One region of the Streptomyces sp. NPDC052225 genome, then DNA from elsewhere that is predicted to be linked to it. Evidence: predicted binding sites of a transcription regulator. Region 1 holds the regulator's gene; the other holds the start of a gene.
What was found. The regulator HrcA, encoded in region 1, represses chaperone genes, less so after heat shock. The targets are predictions, from matches to a motif close to TTNGCACTCNGNNNNNCNGAGTGCNAA.
Positions count from the first base shown of each region.

Region 2: a site for HrcA is predicted at 3,090-3,116, ahead of groL (chaperonin GroEL). Genes of this name have one in related genera too.

Region 1 covers NZ_JBFAVD010000011.1:82,201-92,046, reverse strand. Annotated here, with positions in the region: gene AB0L37_RS18295 (SpoIIE family protein phosphatase) at 1-992, shown strand, start outside; gene hemW (radical SAM family heme chaperone HemW) at 1,032-2,264, shown strand; gene AB0L37_RS18285 (DUF3097 domain-containing protein) at 2,385-3,203, opposite strand; gene AB0L37_RS18280 (MBL fold metallo-hydrolase) at 3,238-3,987, opposite strand; gene hrcA (heat-inducible transcriptional repressor HrcA) at 4,128-5,144, shown strand; gene dnaJ (molecular chaperone DnaJ) at 5,145-6,281, shown strand; gene AB0L37_RS18265 (nitronate monooxygenase) at 6,475-7,548, shown strand; gene AB0L37_RS18260 (16S rRNA (uracil(1498)-N(3))-methyltransferase) at 7,545-8,291, shown strand; gene AB0L37_RS18255 (VOC family protein) at 8,391-8,783, shown strand; gene AB0L37_RS18250 (hypothetical protein) at 8,780-9,166, opposite strand; gene AB0L37_RS18245 (hypothetical protein) at 9,301-9,816, shown strand; gene AB0L37_RS18240 (PDZ domain-containing protein) at 9,844-9,846, shown strand, end outside.
Region 2 covers NZ_JBFAVD010000003.1:150,084-159,929, reverse strand. Annotated here, with positions in the region: gene AB0L37_RS06380 (ABATE domain-containing protein) at 1-491, shown strand, start outside; gene AB0L37_RS06375 (hypothetical protein) at 455-697, opposite strand; gene AB0L37_RS06370 (hypothetical protein) at 861-1,145, shown strand; gene groL (chaperonin GroEL) at 1,336-2,961, opposite strand; gene AB0L37_RS06360 (cold-shock protein) at 3,264-3,470, opposite strand; gene AB0L37_RS06355 (MoaD/ThiS family protein) at 3,903-4,178, opposite strand; gene thrC (threonine synthase) at 4,215-5,516, opposite strand; SAM riboswitch class I at 5,535-5,690, opposite strand; gene AB0L37_RS06345 (glucosyl-3-phosphoglycerate synthase) at 5,841-6,788, shown strand; gene AB0L37_RS06340 (isopeptide-forming domain-containing fimbrial protein) at 6,827-8,854, shown strand; gene AB0L37_RS06335 (trehalose-6-phosphate synthase) at 8,954-9,846, shown strand, end outside.

The DNA.
Region 1 (9,846 bases):
TGCCCTGGCCCTTCGCGACGCAGGGTGAGACCGGGGCCGCGCTCGCCTACCGGCTCTCCGCGGGCGGCCGGGCGCTCGGCATCCTGCTCATCGGCCGCGCCGGGCTGCCGCACTTCCCCGACGAGGTCACCGGGCTCGTCGAGGACTTCAGCCGCCGCGTCGCGCTGGCCGTCAGCGCGGCCCGCCGCTTCACCCGGCAGGCCACCATCAGCCGCATCCTCCAGCGCGGCCTGCTGCCGTCCGCCATCGCCGAGATCCCCGGCATGAAGAGCGCTCTCGTGTACGAGCCGAGGGAGGCGGGCGGCCCCGGCGGCGACTTCTACGACGTGTTCCCCGCGAGCGACGGCCGCTGGTGCTTCGCGCTCGGCGACGTCCAGGGCAAGGGCCCCGAGGCCGCCGTGGTGATCGGTCTCGCCCGGCCCTGGCTGCGGCTGCTCGCCCGCGAGGGCTACCCCGTCGCCCAGGTCCTCGACCGGCTCAACCGGCTGCTGCTCGACGACGCCACCGAGGCCGCCGACTCCGCCGCCCGCGCGCTCGCGGCCGCCGCCGGCGGACAGGGCGTGCCGCCCGAGGGCTCGTCCGCCCGCTTCCTCTCGCTGCTCTACGGCGAACTGACGCCCACCGAGTCGGGCGTGACCTGCACGCTCGCCTCCGCCGGGCACCCGCTGCCGCTGCTGATGCGGCCGGGCGGCGAGGTCGTCCCCGCGGCCGGGCCGCAGATGCTGCTCGGGGTCGTCGACGACCCGGACTACACGAGCGAGACGTTCGAGATGCTCACCGGCGACACCCTGCTGTGCGTCACCGACGGGGTGACGGAGCGGCGCCGCGGACACCTCCAGTTCGACGACGCCGACGGGCTCGCGCACGCCCTCGCCGGGTGCGCAGGGCTGACCGCGCCGCTGGTCGCGGAGCGCATCCGGCGCCTCGTGCACGCCTTCGCGGACAGCCCGCCCGACGACGATCTGGCGCTGCTCGTGCTCCAGGCGCAGTGAGCGGCGCTGCGGATTTCCCGGAGGCGGGACAATGGGTCCATGCCTTCCGCACTCCCCGACGGTGAGCCCGTACCCGACGACGGCTCGCTGCCCCCCTCGGCCCTCGCCGACGCCGCGTCGCGTCCGCTCGGCTTCTACCTGCACGTCCCGTACTGCGCCACGCGCTGCGGCTACTGCGACTTCAACACGTACACGGCGACCGAGCTGCGCGGCAGCGGCGGTGTGCTCGCGTCCCGGGACAACTACGCGGACCAGGTCGTCGACGAGGTGCGGCTCGCCCGCAAGGTACTCGGCGACGACCCGCGCCCCGTGCGGACCGTGTTCGTCGGAGGCGGTACGCCGACGCTGCTCGCCGCCTCCGATCTCGTACGGATGCTGAAGGCGATCCGGGACGAGTTCGGGCTCGCGGACGACGCGGAGGTGACGACCGAGGCGAACCCGGAGTCGGTCGACCCGGCGTATCTGGAGGAGCTGCGGGCCGGGGGCTTCAACCGGGTGTCGTTCGGCATGCAGAGCGCGCGGCAGCACGTCCTGAAGGTCCTCGACCGTACGCACACGCCGGGGCGGCCCGAGGCGTGCGTCGCCGAGGCGCGGGCGGCCGGGTTCGAGCACGTGAACCTGGATCTGATCTACGGGACGCCGGGGGAGACCGACGACGACTGGCGGGCGTCCCTCGACGCGGCGCTCGGGGCGGGGCCCGACCATGTGTCGGCGTACGCGCTGATCGTGGAGGAGGGCACGCAGCTCGCCCGGCGGATTCGGCGGGGCGAGGTGCCGATGACCGACGACGACGTGCACGCCGACCGGTATCTGATCGCGGACGAGGTGCTCTCGGGGGCCGGGTTCGACTGGTACGAGGTGTCGAACTGGGCCACGTCCGAGGCGGGGCGGTGTCTGCACAACGAGCTGTACTGGCGGGGGGCCGACTGGTGGGGGGCCGGGCCCGGGGCGCACTCGCATGTGGGCGGGGTGCGGTGGTGGAACGTGAAGCATCCCGGGGCGTATGCCGCTGCTCTGGGTGCGGGGAGGTCGCCCGGGGCGGGGCGGGAGGTGCTGGCCGACGAGGACCGGCGGGTCGAGCGGATTCTGCTTGAGCTGCGGCTCAAGGAGGGGTGTCCGTTGTCGTTGCTGCGGGAGGCGGGGCTCGCGGCCGCGCGGAAGGCGTTGGGGGAGGGGCTGTTGGAGGCCGGGCCGTTCGGGGAGGGGCGGGCTGTGCTGACGTTGCGGGGGCGGTTGTTGGCGGATGGGGTCGTGCGGGAGCTGGTGGACTGAGGCTGGGCTGGGCCGGGCTGCTGGGCGGGGGCCTGACGGGAGCGCTCGCCCCGCGCTGGGGGCCGCCTTGCCCACCGTGCCGCCCTAGGCGGCAGATTGCCCAAGGCTCGGGCGGCGGGGTCACGCCGTGACGAAGTCGATGAGTTCTTCCACTCGGCCCAGGAGTTCGGGTTCCAGGTCCTTGTACGTGCGGACCCGGGACAGGATGTGCTGCCAGGCCTCGCCCGTGTTCGCCACGCGCCAGCCGAGCGCGCGGCACACGCCCGTCTTCCAGTCCTGGCCGTGCGGGACGCGGGGCCACGCCTCGATGCCCACCGACGACGGCTTCACCGCCTCCCAGATGTCGATGTAGGGGTGGCCCACGACCAGGGCGTGTTCGCTCGTCACCGACTGGGCGATCCGCCATTCCTTGGTGCCGGGGACCAGGTGGTCGACCAGGACGCCGAGGCGGGCGTCGGGGCCCGGCGCGAAGTCGGCGACGATCGCCGGGAGGTCGTCGACGCCCTCGAGGAACTCGACCGCCACGCCCTCGATGCGCAGGTCGTCGCCCCAGACCCGCTCGATGAGCTCCGCGTCGTGCTTGCCCTCGACGTAGATGCGTCCGGCCCGGGCCACCCGGGCGCGGGCGCCCGGCAGCGCCACCGAACCGGAGGCGGTGCGCGTGGGGCGCACGGGCGCTGCCGCCGTCGGGCGCACCAGCGTGACGACCTTGCCCTCCAGGAGGAAACCGCGCGGCTCCATCGGGAACACGCGCTGCTTGCCGAAGCGGTCCTCCAGCGTCACCGTCGGCCCCTGCGCCGTCTTCTCCACGCGGATCACGGCTCCGCAGTAGCCGGTGGTGACCTCTTCGACGACGAGGTCCGGCTCGGCCGGTACCTCGGGCACCGGCTTGTTCCGCTTCCAGGGGGGAGTGAGGTCGGCGTGGGAGTACTGGCGCATTTGGCCGACGATATGAGAAGCCGGGGCGCCCGTCCTAGGACACGCCGAAGCGGGTCGCCAGTGCGGCGCGCTGCTCGCGGACAAAGCCCGCATTCACCACGGATCCGTGTCCGGGGACGTAGCGTGCGTCCTCGCCGCCGAGTTCGAGGAGCCGGTCGAGCGCGGCCGGCCAGTGGCGGGGCGCCGCGTCCGAGCCCGCCTGCGGCTCGCCGGACTCCTCGACCAGGTCGCCGCAGAAGACGATCTCCGGGGTGCCGGCCGCGCCGGGCACGAGGACGACGAGGTCGTGGCCGCTGTGCGCCGGGCCGACGTTCGCGAGCAGCACCTGGAGGCCGCCGCCCAGGTCGAGCGTCCACTCCCCGCACACCCGGTGGTGCGGCGTGACGAGCAGGTCGGCCGCATCGGCCGCCGCGTCCGGGCCGAGGCCGTTGCGTACGGCACTGGCGCGCACCGCGTCCGCTCCGTGCGCGAAGACGGTGTCGATGCCCACGGCCCCGTACACCTCGACACCCGCGAACGCGGCCGTGCCGAAGACATGGTCGAAGTGCGGGTGCGTGAGCGCGATGTGCGTCACTCTCCCGTGTTCGGTCAGGAGGCGCTGGGCGTCCGCGCGCAGCTGGGAGCCTTCACGCAGTGAGGATCCGGTGTCGATCAGCAGGGCGGCGCCGTCCCCCACGACGAGGCCGGTCGTGCAGTCCCAGCCGGGCAGCCGGACCCGCCCCACGCGCGGGGCCAGCTCCTCCCAGCCCGCCGCTGCCCAGTCGATACGTACGTCACGTTCCATGCGTACGACGCTAGCGGCCTTGCCGGGGCCGTACCTCACGGCCGTACACTGAGGCGGGGACGACTGGCACTCACCCGTAGCGAGTGCCAAATAGGACGTTCGAGAAGATCACGACGGGAAGCCGCTGGAGGTGTGCGCCGATGCTCAGTGAACGCAGGCTCGAAGTGCTGCGCGCCATCGTCCAGGACTATGTCGGGACCGAGGAGCCCGTGGGCTCCAAGGCGCTCACGGAGCGGCACCGCCTCGGCGTCTCGCCGGCGACGGTGCGCAACGACATGGCCGCCCTGGAGGACGAGGGATACATCGCCCAGCCGCACACCAGTGCCGGGCGCATCCCGACCGACAAGGGGTACCGCCTCTTCGTCGACAAGCTCACGAACGTGAAGCCGATGACCGCTCCCGAGCGGCGCGCCGTCCAGAACTTCCTGGAGGGCGCCGTCGACCTCGACGACGTCGTCGGGCGGACCGTGCGGCTGCTCGCGCAGCTCACCCGGCAGGTCGCGATCGTCCAGTACCCGTCCCTGACCAGGTCCACCGTGCGCCATGTCGAGCTGCTCTCGCTGGCGCCCGCCCGTGTGATGCTCGTGCTGATCACGGACACTGGGCGCGTCGAACAGCGGATGGTCGACTGCCCGGCGCCGTTCGGCGAATCGCCTCTGGCGGATCTGCGCGCCCGGCTCAACAGCCGGGTCGCGGGCCGCCGCTTCGCCGACGTACCGCAGCTGGTGCAGGATCTGCCGGAGGCCTTCGAGGCGGAGGACCGCGGCACGGTCTCGACGGTGCTCTCCACTCTTCTGGAGACGCTCGTCGAGGAGTCCGAGGAGCGGCTGATGATCGGCGGCACCGCCAATCTCACCCGCTTCGGACATGACTTTCCCCTCACCATCCGGCCCGTCCTCGAGGCCCTTGAGGAGCAGGTCGTGCTCCTCAAGTTGCTTGGTGAGGTGGGGGATTCGGGCATGGCCGTACGGATCGGTCACGAGAACGCACACGAGGGACTCAACTCCACGTCCGTCGTGTCGGTCGGCTACGGTTCGGGCGGCGAGGCAGTCGCCAAGCTCGGTGTCGTCGGACCGACACGCATGGATTACCCGGGAACGATGGGAGCAGTACGCGCAGTGGCACGTTACGTCGGACAGATCCTGGCGGAGTCGTAAGTGGCCACGGACTACTACGCCGTACTCGGCGTGCGCCGCGACGCTTCCCAGGACGAGATCAAGAAGGCTTTTCGGAGGCTCGCGCGCGAGCTGCACCCGGACGTGAATCCGGATCCGAAGACCCAGGAGCGGTTCAAGGAGATCAACGCCGCCTACGAGGTGCTCTCCGACCCGCAGAAGAAGCAGGTCTACGACCTCGGGGGCGACCCCCTGTCGCAATCCGGCGGAGGCGGGGCCGGAGGCTTCGGCGCCGGTGGGTTCGGGAACTTCTCGGACATCATGGACGCGTTCTTCGGTACGGCGTCGCAGCGTGGGCCCCGGTCCCGTACGCGCCGTGGCCAGGACGCCATGATCCGGCTCGAGGTCGAGCTGGACGAGGCCGCCTTCGGGACCACCAAGGACATCCAGGTCGACACCGCTGTGGTGTGCACGACCTGCAGCGGTGAGGGCGCGGCGCCCGGGACCTCCGCCCAGACCTGTGACATGTGTCGCGGGCGCGGCGAGGTCTCGCAGGTCACGCGGTCCTTCCTCGGCCAGGTCATGACCTCGCGGCCGTGTCCGCAGTGCCAGGGATTCGGGACCGTGGTTCCGACGCCCTGCCCCGAGTGCGCCGGTGACGGCCGCATCCGGTCGCGGCGGACGCTGACGGTGAAGATCCCGGCCGGTGTGGACAACGGGACGCGGATCCAGCTCGCCGGTGAGGGCGAGGTCGGTCCCGGTGGCGGGCCCGCCGGTGACCTCTACGTCGAGATCCACGAGCTGCCCCACCCCACGTTCCAGCGGCGCGGCGACGATCTGCACTGCACGGTGACGATCCCGATGACCGCGGCGGCCCTCGGTACGAAGGTGCCGCTGGAGACGCTCGACGGGCTCGAGGAGATCGACATCCGGCCGGGCACGCAGTCCGGCCAGTCGGTGCCGCTGCACGGGCGCGGTGTCACGCATCTGCGGGGCGGCGGCCGTGGCGACCTCATCGTGCACGTCGAGGTCACGACGCCGCAGAAGCTCGATCCCGAGCAGGAGCGGTTGCTGCGGGAGCTGGCGAAGTTGCGGGGCGAGGAGCGGCCCACGGGGCAGTTCCAGCCGGGGCAGCAGGGGTTGTTCTCGCGGTTGAAGGATGCGTTCAACGGGCGTTGAGCTTGTGTCTTGCGGGGCCTGGGGTTTTTCCCCGGGCCCCGTTTTTTTGCGGCTGATGGGGTGGGGGTGCCGTGCGTTGCCGGGTGCTGCGCCGTCGTGGTTGCGCGCGCCGTTCCCCGCGCCCCTTTGGGGCGCCTGTGCAGCCGGAATGGGTCGATTCGGTTGTCCGTACGGGACGTGGCACGATGCGGGCATGTCCTCCGCACTGACCGATCTCTGCCACTATCCGATCGTGCAGGCCCCCATGGCGGGCGGCGCCTCCTGTCCCGCGCTCGTGGCCGCCGTCTGCGAGGCGGGCGGGCTCGGGTTCCTCGCCGCCGGGTACAAGACGGCCGACGGCATGTACCAGGAGATCAAGCAGGTGCGGGGGCTGACGAACCGGCCCTTCGGCGTCAACCTCTTCATGCCGCAGCCCGAGTACGCCGACCCGGCCGCCGTCGACGTCTACCGCCATCAGCTCGCCGGCGAGGCCACCTGGTACCAGACCGCGCTCGGCGACCCCGACAGCGGGCGCGACGACGGCTACGACGCCAAGCTGGCGATCCTCCTCGACGACCCGGTACCGCTGGTCACGTTCACGTTCGGCTGCCCCACGCGCGAGGTCGTGCAGGCCCTCCAGCGCGTCGGCACCCGCAGCGCCGTCACCGTCACGACGGTCGACGAGGCGCGGGCCGCGCAGCAGGCCGGCGCCGACGCCGTGTGCGTCCAGGGCATCGAGGCCGGCGGCCACCAGGGCACGCACCGCGACAACCCCGAGGCCGACTGCAGCGGGGTCGGACTCCTTTCGCTGGTCGCCCAGGTGCGGGAGGCCGTGCAGCTGCCGATCATCGCCGCGGGCGGCATCATGCGCGGCTCGCAGATCGCCGCGGTGCTCGCCGCCGGCGCCGAACTCGCGCAGCTGGGCACCGCGTTCCTCGTCACCCCCGAGTCCGGGGCGCCCACGCTGCACAAACAGGCCATGACCGATCCGCTGTTCACCAGGACCGAGCTGACCCGGGCGTTCTCCGGGCGGCCGGCGCGCGGGCTCGTCAACCGGTTCCTGCGCGAGCACGGCCCGTACGCGCCCGCCGCCTACCCCCAGGTCCACCACATGACGTCACCGCTGCGCAAGGCCGCCGCCAAGGCCGGTGACCCGCAGGGCATGGCGCTGTGGGCGGGGCAGGGGCACCGGTTCGCCCGCGAGCTGCCCGCCGGGCAGCTCGTGGAGGTCCTCGCGGCCGAACTCGACGCCGCCAAGGCCGCGTTGGGGCAGCGGGGTGCGGCATGACGGCGCCGGTGTTCGTGGTCGAGGGCGCGGTTCCCGGCGACGGTGCGTATGTGCTCGACGGGCCCGAGGGGCGGCACGCCGTCTCCGTGAAGCGGCTGCGGGCGGGCGAGGCCGTGGTCCTCACGGACGGGCTCGGGTCCTGGTGCGACGCGGTCGTCACCGGCAGCGAGGGCAAGGACCGGCTGCTCCTCGACGCCGGCCCGGTGCGGGTCGAGGACGAGGCGCGGCCGCGGATCACCGTCGTACAGGCGCTGCCCAAGGGGGACCGGGGCGAGCTCGCCGTCGAGACGATGACCGAGACCGGGGTCGACGCGATCGTGCCGTGGGCCGCGTCCCGGTGCATCACGCAGTGGCGGGGCGAGCGGGGGCTCAAAGCGCTCGGGAAGTGGCGGGCGACCGCGCGGGAGGCGGGGAAGCAGTCGCGGCGCGTGCGGTTTCCCGCGGTGGCGGACGCGGCGTCCACGAAGGAGGTCGCCGCGCTGCTCGCGGGGGCTGATCTCGCGGCCGTGCTGCATGAGGACCGGGAGTTTCCCAGCGAGGCGCTCGCGTCGGCCGAGCTTCCTGCGAGCGGGGAGATCGTGCTCGTCGTCGGGCCCGAGGGCGGGGTTTCGCCGGAGGAGCTCGCGGTGTTCGAGGCGGCTGGGGCGCGGGCGTTTCGGTTGGGGCGGAGTGTTCTGCGGACGTCCACGGCGGGGACGGCGGCGGTGGCGTTGTTGCTGGGGCGGACCGGACGGTGGGGCTGAGTGGTCGGGTGACTACTCGCCGTACCGGGTGGTGTTGTGTGGGTGCTGGTCGCTCCGTTCCCCGCGCCCCCGCGGGGCTCGGACCCGTAAACTGAACCCATGGAACTCGCCCAGGTGAGGCTGCTCGTCAGTGACTTCGGGGCCTGCTATCGGTTCTACGCCGATGTGCTCGGGCTCAAGCCGCAGTCCGGAGCGGAGAGTGGACCGTACGAGAAGTTCTCGCCGCCCGGCGGATCCGCGGGGATCGCGCTGCAGGACCGGGCCATGATGGCCCAAGTGCTGGGCGAAGTCGGGGAGTTGGCCACCGGGCACCGTTCGCTCGTGGTGCTGCGCGTCGATGACCTGGACGCCTACTGTGCTCAGGTCGTCGAGCGCGGCGGCGTTCTCGTGCACGGACCCGCGCCGTTCACGGAGCGGATGCGCGTCGCCCACCTCAAGGACCCCGAGGGCAATCTCGTCGAGCTTCAGGAGTGGCTGCTGCTGCGCGGCTAGCCGGACGTGGACCCGGCGCGGTCCGTCACCGCGTCGAACAGTGGCCAGGCGTCCACCTCCACCGTCCGCGGCGCCTCGGGGTACAGGCCGCGGGTCAGCGCCTCGTCGAGCAACTGCCGTACGGTGCCCGGCTCGTGGAGGTTGAGGCAGACCTGGCCCGGCATCCGCACCACGTCGCCCTCCGCGAAGTACCCGTCGGAGATGATCCGGCCCGGTCCGGGCCGGAAGACCAGGCGCAGCCGGGCCCGTGACCCCGCCCGCCACAGCGTCAGGGTGTTGGCGCACCCCGGGTAGCCGCGCACGCGGTCGTGGCGGTGGCTGAAGCACCACATGTACTCCGTGCCGTCCGCGACGAGTCGGCGGACCCTGCGCCTGCTTCCCATGGCGGCACTCTAGGCGCCCGCTGTGGCCGCATGTGCTCTACCGCCGCGGTGGCGGGGCTGGCATGCTGCCGTTCATGGGGGCATTGAGGCGTATTGGATCCCGTTTACGGCATAGGCGCTGGCTCGCGACCGGTGTGCTGATCGGTGCCGCCGTCGCCGGCGGGGTCGCCTGTGAGCCGGTCGGCGGCGACCTGAACCCGTCCACGGTGGCCGCCACCACCGACCAGGAAGCCACGCAGGAACTGGAGCGGCAGAAGGCCCCCGTGGCCTGGCTCAGCTGCACCGGGTCGTACAACGGCCGCTCCACGCCCAGCAGTTCGACGCCCAGTGAGGTCGAGGTGGACTGCCAGGGCAAGACGGGCAAGGGCGAGAGGATCACCGTCAAGGGGTGGGCGCACGGTGTCGTCTCCGGGCACTGTGTGCGCGGCGACTTCATCGCGCGGGTCGACGGCAAGGTCTGGTTCCACCTCGATGTCCTCGGCAACTGCGCCGAATCGGACCGGACTTCGCACGCGCCGCAGAACCCGCCCCCCTCGCACCACGACAAACCCACGTACCACGAGCCCCAGCCCGGCACCACGCGCACCGTCACCAGGACCGTCACCGTGTACCCGCCCGACCCGACGTGCTCCTGTTTCCAGGGCAAGTGAGTTCTGGTGAGTTCTAGGGTGGGCGGGGTG
Region 2 (9,846 bases), on a different contig from region 1:
GAGCAGCCGAGTTCGACCGCCTGCGCACTCCGCAGGACCTGACCCGCTGGTGCGTGGAAGCGGGCCTGTGCACACCCCCGGCCCCCGCCGCGTCCCCCCGCGTCCTCGCCCACGCCCGGCAACTGCGCGAAGCGCTGCACGGCGCCTTCACCGCGCCAACCGCCGCCGACCTGGACACCATCAGCACCTGGTCGTCCCGCTCCCTGCCGGGCCCCCGCCTCACCCTCGCCGCGACGGGCCGCGCCGCGCTCGTACCCCCCGAGGTCCGCTCGATCGGCGACCTGCTGCCCCACGTGGCCCGCGACGGCGCCGACCTGCTGACCGGCCCGTACGCCCACCGCGTCCGCGAGTGCGCCGCCCCCGACTGCTCCCTGCTCTACGTCGACGAGAGCCGCCCCGGCCGGCGCCGCTGGTGCTCGATGAACACCTGCGGCGCCCGCGCGAAGATGTCCGACTACCGCGCCCGCCGCTCGACGCCGGGCCGCGGCTGACAGCCCCCGAAGTAGTACACGCCGGGCTCGTAGCAGTCGGTCGCCACGAACCCGGCGGCCTCGGCCTCCTCGTTCGACATGATCACCGTGTGCCCCGTCGGCTCGGGCTCGGCCGCGTACGCGCCGGACGCGAAGGCCCCCGACAGCGCCGCCACGCCCACCGCTCCGGTCGCGCACACCCGCACAGCCCACTGTTTCCGCTTCATCGTCATACCGGGGCCAACGAACCCCCGGCGCTCACGTCACCCACGTCACCGGTGCCCGGCATCCGCGTCGTACACGTCAGCGACCCGTTCCGGGTGCGGACCGGGCTCCCCGTCCGGGGACGGCCGACATGCGCACTGCCCGGCCCTCCCGCATCCTGGCCCCATGGCTGACAGCACCTTCTCCAAGATCTCCTGGACCGAGTTCCGCCCGAACCGCAGCAGGCTGACCGCCGGTGCGGGGCTCGCCGGGGTCGGCATGATCGTCGCCACGGCGGGCGTCGGCGTCCTCGTCTACGAACTGGCCCGCGCGGGCCGCTCCTGGACCGGCAGCTGGGAAGTCCCGCCGACGGAGCTGGCCTCCCGCGCCCTGCGCCAGGCCCAGACGGCGACCCAGAGCGCGGCCAAGGCAGGCCGGGAAGCCTGGACCAGCTACGCGGAAGCCCCGTAAGGAGCGCCCCGCAGGGGCGCGGGGAACTGCGCGCCCAGCCCCAACGGCGCGAAACCCGCCGTACGGAGGCACCACCAACGGCGACGGGGCCCGCGCAGCGAACCCACCCCGGAAAACGCCGAAGGGCGGCATCCCGGCAAAGGGGATACCGCCCTAGGCGTCAAAGACCGACCCGAGCCGAAGTTCCGGCTCAGAAGTCCATGTCACCGCCCGGCATGCCGCCCGGAGCGCCGCCGGCGGCGGCCTTCTCCGGCTTGTCGGCGATGACGGCCTCGGTGGTCAGGAACAGCGCGGCGATCGACGCGGCGTTCTGCAGCGCGGAGCGCGTCACCTTGGCCGGGTCGAGGATGCCCTCGGCGATCATGTCGACGTACTCGCCCGTGGCGGCGTTCAGACCGTGGCCGACGGCCAGGTTGCGCACCTTCTCCACGACGACGCCACCCTCGAGACCACCGTTGACGGCGATCTGCTTGAGCGGGGCCTCAAGGGCGAGCTTCACGGCGTTGGCGCCGGTCGCCTCGTCACCTTCGAGCTCCAGCTTCTCGAACACCGCGGAGGCCTGGAGGAGGGCCACGCCACCACCGGCGACGATGCCCTCTTCGACGGCCGCCTTCGCGTTGCGAACGGCGTCCTCGATGCGGTGCTTGCGCTCCTTGAGCTCGACCTCGGTCGCGGCACCGGCCTTGATGACCGCAACACCGCCGGCGAGCTTCGCCAGGCGCTCCTGCAGCTTCTCGCGGTCGTAGTCGCTGTCCGAGTTCTCGATCTCGGCACGGATCTGGTTGACGCGGCCCTGGACCTGGTCGCTGTCACCGGCGCCGTCGACGATCGTCGTCTCGTCCTTGGTGATGACGACCTTGCGGGCGCGGCCGAGCAGGTCGAGACCGGCGTTCTCCAGCTTGAGGCCGACCTCCTCGGAGATGACGGTGCCACCGGTGAGGATGGCGATGTCGCCGAGCATGGCCTTGCGGCGGTCACCGAAGCCCGGGGCCTTGACGGCGACGGACTTGAAGGTGCCACGGATCTTGTTGACGACCAGGGTCGACAGGGCCTCGCCCTCGACGTCCTCGGCGATGATCAGCAGCGGCTTGCCGGACTGCATGACCTTCTCGAGCAGCGGAAGGAGGTCCTTCACGTTGCCGATCTTCGAGTTGACGATGAGGATGTACGGGTCGTCGAGCGACGCCTCCATACGCTCCATGTCGGTGGCGAAGTACGCCGAGATGTAGCCCTTGTCGAAGCGCATACCCTCGGTGAGCTCCAGCTCCAGACCGAAGGTCTGGGACTCCTCGACGGTGATGACGCCTTCCTTGCCGACCTTGTCCATGGCCTCGGCGATGAGCTCGCCGATCTGGGTGTCGGCGGCGGAGATGGAGGCCGTGGAAGCGATCTGCTCCTTGGTCTCGACATCCTTGGCCTGCTCGAGCAGGGCGGCGGAGACGGCCTCGACGGCCTTCTCGATGCCACGCTTGAGGGCCATCGGGTTGGCACCGGCGGCCACGTTGCGCAGACCCTCGCGCACCAGGGCCTGGGCCAGGACGGTCGCGGTCGTCGTGCCGTCACCGGCGACGTCGTCCGTCTTCTTCGCGACCTCCTTGACCAGCTCGGCGCCGATCTTCTCGTACGGGTCCTCGAGCTCGATCTCCTTGGCGATGGACACACCATCGTTGGTGATCGTGGGGGCGCCCCACTTCTTCTCGAGGACGACGTTGCGACCCTTGGGGCCCAGGGTCACCTTGACGGCGTCGGCGAGCTGGTTCATGCCGCGCTCGAGGCCGCGCCGTGCCTCCTCGTCGAACGCGATGATCTTGGCCATGTGAAGTGGTCCTCCCGGACGGGGTGGAAACGCAAACGGACCGTGCAGGTGCCCGCGACGGACGGCCTGCAGCCCTTGTGGTTCCTTGCCCCACCCGGCCTGCGAGCCTCACCGACTCGATCCAAGTTCTGTCACTCTCACGGGGAGAGTGCTAAGCCAATGATTAGCACTCGACCCCCACGAGTGCAAGGCCGTCTACCAGAACCGCAGGTGGGCAGCACGAAGGGCCCGTCCCCGATGACCGGGAGACGGACCCTCCATGGACGTGCGACGTACGAAGCTTTCAGTCGGACGCGCGCGCTTCAGCCGGCGGCCAGGCGGACCATGTCGGCCTGCGGCCCCTTCTGGCCCTGCGAGATCTCGAATTCCACTCGCTGACCCTCTTCGAGGGTGCGGTAGCCGTCCATCTGAATCGCGCTGTAGTGGACGAATACATCCGCACCACCGTCGACCGCGATGAAGCCGTACCCCTTCTCCGCGTTGAACCACTTGACGGTGCCCTGAGCCATGCCTAACTCCCCTATTACTGGCCCTTGCGCGAGACCGCACTTCGCGGTCCCGGGTCAGACCTCACGCCCCAAAGGGTTTGGGGGTGTGCGCCGGAACGCGTCGACCGCGGCTGAATGTATCTGCCCAACTGCCGTCTGCAACAGGTCAGTCGGACGAGAATTCTGGGCACGCACGATCGGGGAAAACGGGCCAACTGGACAGATCCCGGGGCAAGTCGGGCCGCATAAATGCCATAAAGGGCCCGAAAGGGCTGCGCACTTTGGCTACTTCTTGGCGGGCGTCGGGCGAGAACTCATATGCGCCCGTCATGCGCCACGTACCGAAACGAAGCAGCTTCCCCAACTGTACCGCGCTCAACCATGCAGAATTGCCCCCTCCGCTTCTCTTGCGGAGGGGGCAATTCACGTAACTCTGAGCAGATCGGCGAAAGATCAGCCGCCGGCGACGGCCGGAATGATCGAGACGCCCGCGCCGTCCGGCGTCGCCGTCTCCAGGCCCTGCTCGAAGCGGACGTCGTCGTCGTTCACGTAGACGTTCACGAAGCGGCGCAGCTTGCCCTGGTCGTCCAGGACGCGGGCGGCGATCCCGGTGTGGTTCTTCTCCAGGTCGGCGATGACCTCGGAGAGCGTGGCGCCCTCGGCGGGGACCTCGGCCTGGCCGCCGGTGTAGGTGCGCAGGATGGTCGGAATACGGACGTTGACGCTCATGGCTGGGTGACTCCCGTTCCTACAAGTTCGGTTGGCTCAGTGGTCGGCGGCGAGGCCGGCGTCGCGGAACGCGTCGAGGCTCGGCCGGATCGTGGCGGTCGCCTGGGACGAATCGGCAACCGCGTCGAGGGTCTTGAGCCCGTCACCGGTGTTCAGGACGACCGTGGTGAGGGACGGGTCGATGAGCCCCGCCTCGATCAGCTTCTTCGTGACGCCGAGCGTCACGCCGCCCGCCGTCTCGGCGAAGATGCCCTCGGTCTGCGCGAGCAGCTTGATGGCGTCCACGACCTGCTCGTCGTTCACGTCCTCCACGGCGCCGCCGGTGCGGCGGGCGATGTCGAGGACGTAGGGGCCGTCGGCCGGGTTCCCGATCGCAAGGGACTTGGCGATCGTGTTCGGCTTCTGCGGCCGTACGACGTCGGTGCCTGCCTTGTACGCCACCGAGACCGGCGAGCACCCCTCGGCCTGGGCGCCGAAGAGCTTGTACGGCTTGTCCTCGACGAGGCCGAGCTTGATCAGCTCCTGGAGGCCCTTGTCGATCTTCGTGAACTGCGAACCCGACGCGATCGGGATGACCAGCTGGTCCGGGAGCTGCCAGCCCAGCTGCTCGCAGATCTCGTAGGCGAGCGTCTTGGAGCCCTCGCCGTAGTACGGGCGCAGGTTCACGTTCACAAAGCCCCAGCCCTCGCCCAGCGGGTCGCCGATGAGCTCGGAGCAGAAGCGGTTCACGTCGTCGTAGTTGCCCTCGATGGCGACGAGGTCACCGCCGTAGACACCGGCCATGACGACCTTGCCCTGCTCCAGGTCGTGCGGGATGAACACGCACGAGCGGAAGCCGGCGCGGGCGGCGGCGGCGCCGACGGCCCCGGCCAGGTTGCCGGTGGAGGAGCACGACAGCGTCGTGAAACCGAAAGCGCGCGCGGCCTCGATGGCCTGGGCGACGACGCGGTCCTTGAAGGAGTGGGTCGGGTTGCCGGAGTCGTCCTTGACGAACAACTTGCCCTGCTCGACGCCGAGTTCGCGGGCGAGGTTGTCGGCCTTGACGAGCTTGGTCCAGCCCGGGTTCAGGTTCGGCTTCTCGGCGACGTCGGCCGGGACCGGCAGGAGGGGGGCGTAGCGCCAGATGTTGGCCGGGCCCGCCTCGATCTGCTTGCGGAGCGCCTCGGGGTCGCCGACGGGAAGGTCGTACGCGACTTCCAGAGGCCCGAAACACTCGACGCACGCGAAGATCGGACCGAGCGGGAACTGAGCACCGCACTCGCGGCAGGAGAGGCCTGCGGCGGGACCGAGGTCAACGGTCGGAGCGGCGGTTTCGGTGGCGACAGTCTGTACAGCCATGAGAGGCGAGGCCCTTTCTCCTCATCTTCCTCGCGGCGCACCTCGCCGCGAGACGGATTTGGCACCTTCCCTAGCCGGGAGCCCCGCGACGTCGACGATGACAGTCGTACGAGACCGGCTGGAGGGTTGCCGGGGCTTCAACGGGCCGTATCCCTCTGCCCCTCTGGATGAGCGGTATTCGGTTGTGTGTCACGCACTGAGGCGTGGGCGGCGACCCCGACATGCGATGGTCACCGGCCTTGTTCAAGACTGTAACCGACGCCCTGGACCCTTGAGATAGTCGTCCGAACCGCGAGATGGATCACATACGGGAGGACTCTGACCGTGCTGGAAGAGGTCGAGCGCTGGCTGAGCGGGCGTTCCTGGTCCGTGGCCGACCGTCCGCTGTCCCGTCTGATCGCCGCGAAACGGGCGTCGGGCCGGACCGTGAGCGTCGTACTGCCCGCGCTCAACGAGGAGGAGACGGTCGGCGAGATCGTCGCCGTGATCCGACGCGAGCTGATGACGGAGGCCGTGCCGCTCGTCGACGAGCTCGTCGTGATCGACTCCGGCTCCACGGACCGGACGTCGGCGGTCGCGGCGGCGGCCGGGGCGCGGGTCGTGCACCGGGACACGATCCTGCCGCGGATCCCGGCGCGGCCCGGAAAGGGCGAGGTGCTGTGGCGTTCGCTCCTCGTCACGTCCGGTGACATCGTCTGCTTCGTCGACGCGGATCTGAAGGAGTTCTCGGCGGACTTCGTCTCGGGGATCGTCGGCCCGCTGCTCACCGACCCGGGCGTGGACTTCGTCAAGGCCATGTACGACCGGCCGCTGGGTTCCGCGGCCGGCCAGGGCGGCCGGGTCACGGAGCTGATGGCGCGGCCGATCCTCAATCTGCACTGGCCCCAACTGGCCGGATTCGTCCAGCCGTTGGGCGGCGAGTACGCGGCCAGGCGCTCGCTGCTCGAACAGCTGCCGTTCCCCGTCGGATACGGGGTGGAGCTCGGCCTCCTCGTCGACGCGCTGCACACCGTGGGCCTGGACGCGCTCGCCCAGGTGGACGTGGGGGTGCGCAAGCACCGGCACCAGGACGGGCAGGCCCTTGGCCGGATGGCGGCGGCGATCTACCGCACGGCGCAGCTGCGGCTCGCGCGCGGGCATCTGGTGCGGCCGGTGCTCACCCAGTTCGAGCGGGGCGAGGACGGGTTCGAGCCGCGGACGCACGCGGTGGACACCGAGGAGCGGCCCCCGATGACCGAAATCAGTGAGTATGCGGAGCGTCGCGTGGCGTAACCACTGGATGATTATGATTTTTGCCTAAATTGCCCTTTATGTGGCTCAGACACGTACAGGGATACGCACGCGGCACGGCGGCCTTCGCCGCCACCGCCGCCCTCACAGGCTCACTGGTCGGCGCCGCCACGGTCCCGGCCGCAGCGGACGTCATCTCCCCCTTCGCCCAGCGCTACGACGAGTCGATCTACGGCGACTTCAAGACCATCGGCAACACGGTCATGGGCTGCCCCACCGGCGACGCCACCATGGCCGCGCGCTGCGCCGTCGCAGCGAACGGCGAGGGCAAGGACAACAACAACACGTTCGTCATGGAGCGGATCAACACGGCCGGGACGACGGACGGCTACGGCTCCAGCACCGGCCGGGTCGCCATCCCGCCGGGCGCGAAGGTCGCCTACGCCCGCCTCTTCTTCGGCGGCAACGACGGCACGTACCGCGGCCCCAGCGGCGCCGCCCTCAAGCGCTGCGACATCTCCGGCGCGGACGTGCTGCCCTCGCCGGGCGACCCGCTCGCCGCGGTGCCCGTGGTCGGCGTGGCCGGCGCGACGCCCACCAAGGTCGCCCCGCAGAACCTGGTGCGGGACCCGGCGACCACCAGCGGCCCGCACTACTACACCGGCGAGGCCGACGTCACGAGCCTGTTCAGCGGGGTCACCGGGACCGGGGCGCCGGTCCCCGTCGCCGTCGGCGACATCTGGGCGCCGACCGGCAAGGGCTGCGTCGCGGGCTGGTCGATGACCGTCGTCTACAAGTACGACGGCCCCGACGAGACCTACGCGCCCGACCGCCGCAACGTGTACGTCTACGGCGGCCACGTCCTCCAGCGCTCCACGTCGCCGGCCACCACGGTCACGGTCGACGGTTTCTACCGCACGAGCGGCACCCCGCACGCGAGCGTCACCGCGTACGAGGGCGACTGGAACACCTCGGGCGACAAGTTCGCGGTCGGCGGCCAGAACATCACCGAGTCGCACACCGGCAACACCAACAACTTCTTCATCTCCGAGGACGACGGCGCCCTCGACCCGAAGATGGTCAACAACCTGAGCATCGACGCGAAGGAGTTCGACGTCTCGGGCGGCTCCTCGCGGGCGGCCGTGAAGGCGGAGCCGATCCCGGTCGGCGCCACCTCCACCACGCTGAGCTTCTCCACCAAGGGCGACACGTACGTCCCCTCGGCGCTCGCGCTGTCCGTCCCGGTCCCCGACCTGGAGATCACCAAGACGGCGAGCCCGGCCACGGTGCGGCCCGGCGACACGGTGACGTACACGGTCAAGGCCGAGAACATCAGCAAGCTCGACTACCCGAACGCGAAGTTCACCGACGACCTCACCGAGAACCTCGACGACGCGACGTACAACAACGACGCGAAGGCGAGCGTCGGGAACGTCTCCTACACCGCGCCGAAGATCAATTTCACCGGTGACATCCCGGCCGGCAAGACGGCCACCGTCACGTACTCGGTGAAGGTCAAGGACCCGGTCGGCGGGGACGGCAAGCTCACCAACAACATCGTCGCCGACACCCCGCGCACCAACTGCGAGGACGGCTCCACGGACCCGAAGTGCGGCATCACGCCCGTCATCGAGGAGCCGCCGGCGCCGCCGACGCCGCCGCAGCTGATCGTCGACGTGGGCGAGTTCCCGCTGAACCCGCCGCCCGGCGACCTCGTCGTCCCGGTCGTCATCCGCAACCCCGGTGACACCCCGCGCGAGACCGAGGTCACCGACGAGGACGGCACCCTCCGGGAGGTCACCGTCCCGCCGCACGGCCAGATCACGGTGCCCGTCCACATCGAGGTGCCCAACACCCCGGGCAGGACGGTCACCCGTCACCTGGTGATCCCGGGCAGCGTCTGCGCCAAGGGCAGCACCGACCCGTCGTGCACGATCACCTTCACCGTGGGCCGCGTCCAGGCCCGGCCCACGCCCCCGAAGCCGACCGCTCCCGAGCTCGCCGAGACCGGCTCCGACTCGCACACCCTGCTGTACGGCGGCCTCGCCGTGTCGCTGTGCGGGCTCGGCGCGCTGATTCTCGCGGCGGTCCGCTCCCGCAGGAACTGACGCCGCGGCCGACGCGGCAGCCGGCGTTGTGTACGGCCGGGCTCCTGATGGAGCCCGGCCGTACGTTTGAGCGTTTCCGGGGCGGGCTAGTTTCGGCTTATGGCTTCCACGCATGGTGCTGCTGAGGTTCTCGTCGCGTCCAACCGCGGCCCGGTCTCCTACGCCGTCGGCGACGACGGTTCGGTCGAGGCGAAGCGCGGCGGGGGCGGACTCGTCTCCGCCCTGAGCGTCGTCGAGGACAAGCTGTGGGTGTGCGCGGCCCTCGGCGACGGCGACCGCGAGGCGGTGCGGCGCGGGGTCACCGAACCCGGCGTACGGATGCTGGACATCGACGCCGACGTGCACACGGACGCGTACAACGGGATCGCGAACTCGGTCCTGTGGTTCGTGCACCACATGCTGTACCAGACGCCTCTGGAGCCGTCGTTCGGCACCGAGTTCCGCCGCCGGTGGGCGTCGTACGAGGCGTACAACCGGGCCTTCGCGCAGGCGCTGGCGGACGAGGCCGCGCCGGGGGCGACGGTCGTCGTCCAGGACTACCACCTGGCCCTGGTCCCCGGCATGCTGCGCGAGCTCCGCGACGACCTGCGCATCGGCCACTTCTCGCACACGCCCTGGGCACCCGTCGACTACTTCCGGATGCTGCCCGACGACATCGCCGAGCAGCTGCTGCGCGGGATGCTCGGCGCGGACCGGCTGGCCTTTCTGACCCGCCGCTGGGCGGACGCCTTCACCGACTGCTGTACGCGGATCCTCGGGGGCACGTCCGGCACGCGGATCGGCGTGCACGGGCTCGGCGCCGACGCGGACTTCCTCCGGGAGCGGGCGCACCGGCCGGACGTGGACGAGCGTCTGGCGGCGCTGCGCGAGCAGGTGGGCGAGGACCGCAAGGTGATCGTCCGGGTGGACCGCACGGAACTGTCGAAGAACATCGTCCGCGGCCTGCACGCCTACGAGTTGCTCCTGGAGACCCGCCCCGAGTGGCGGGAGAA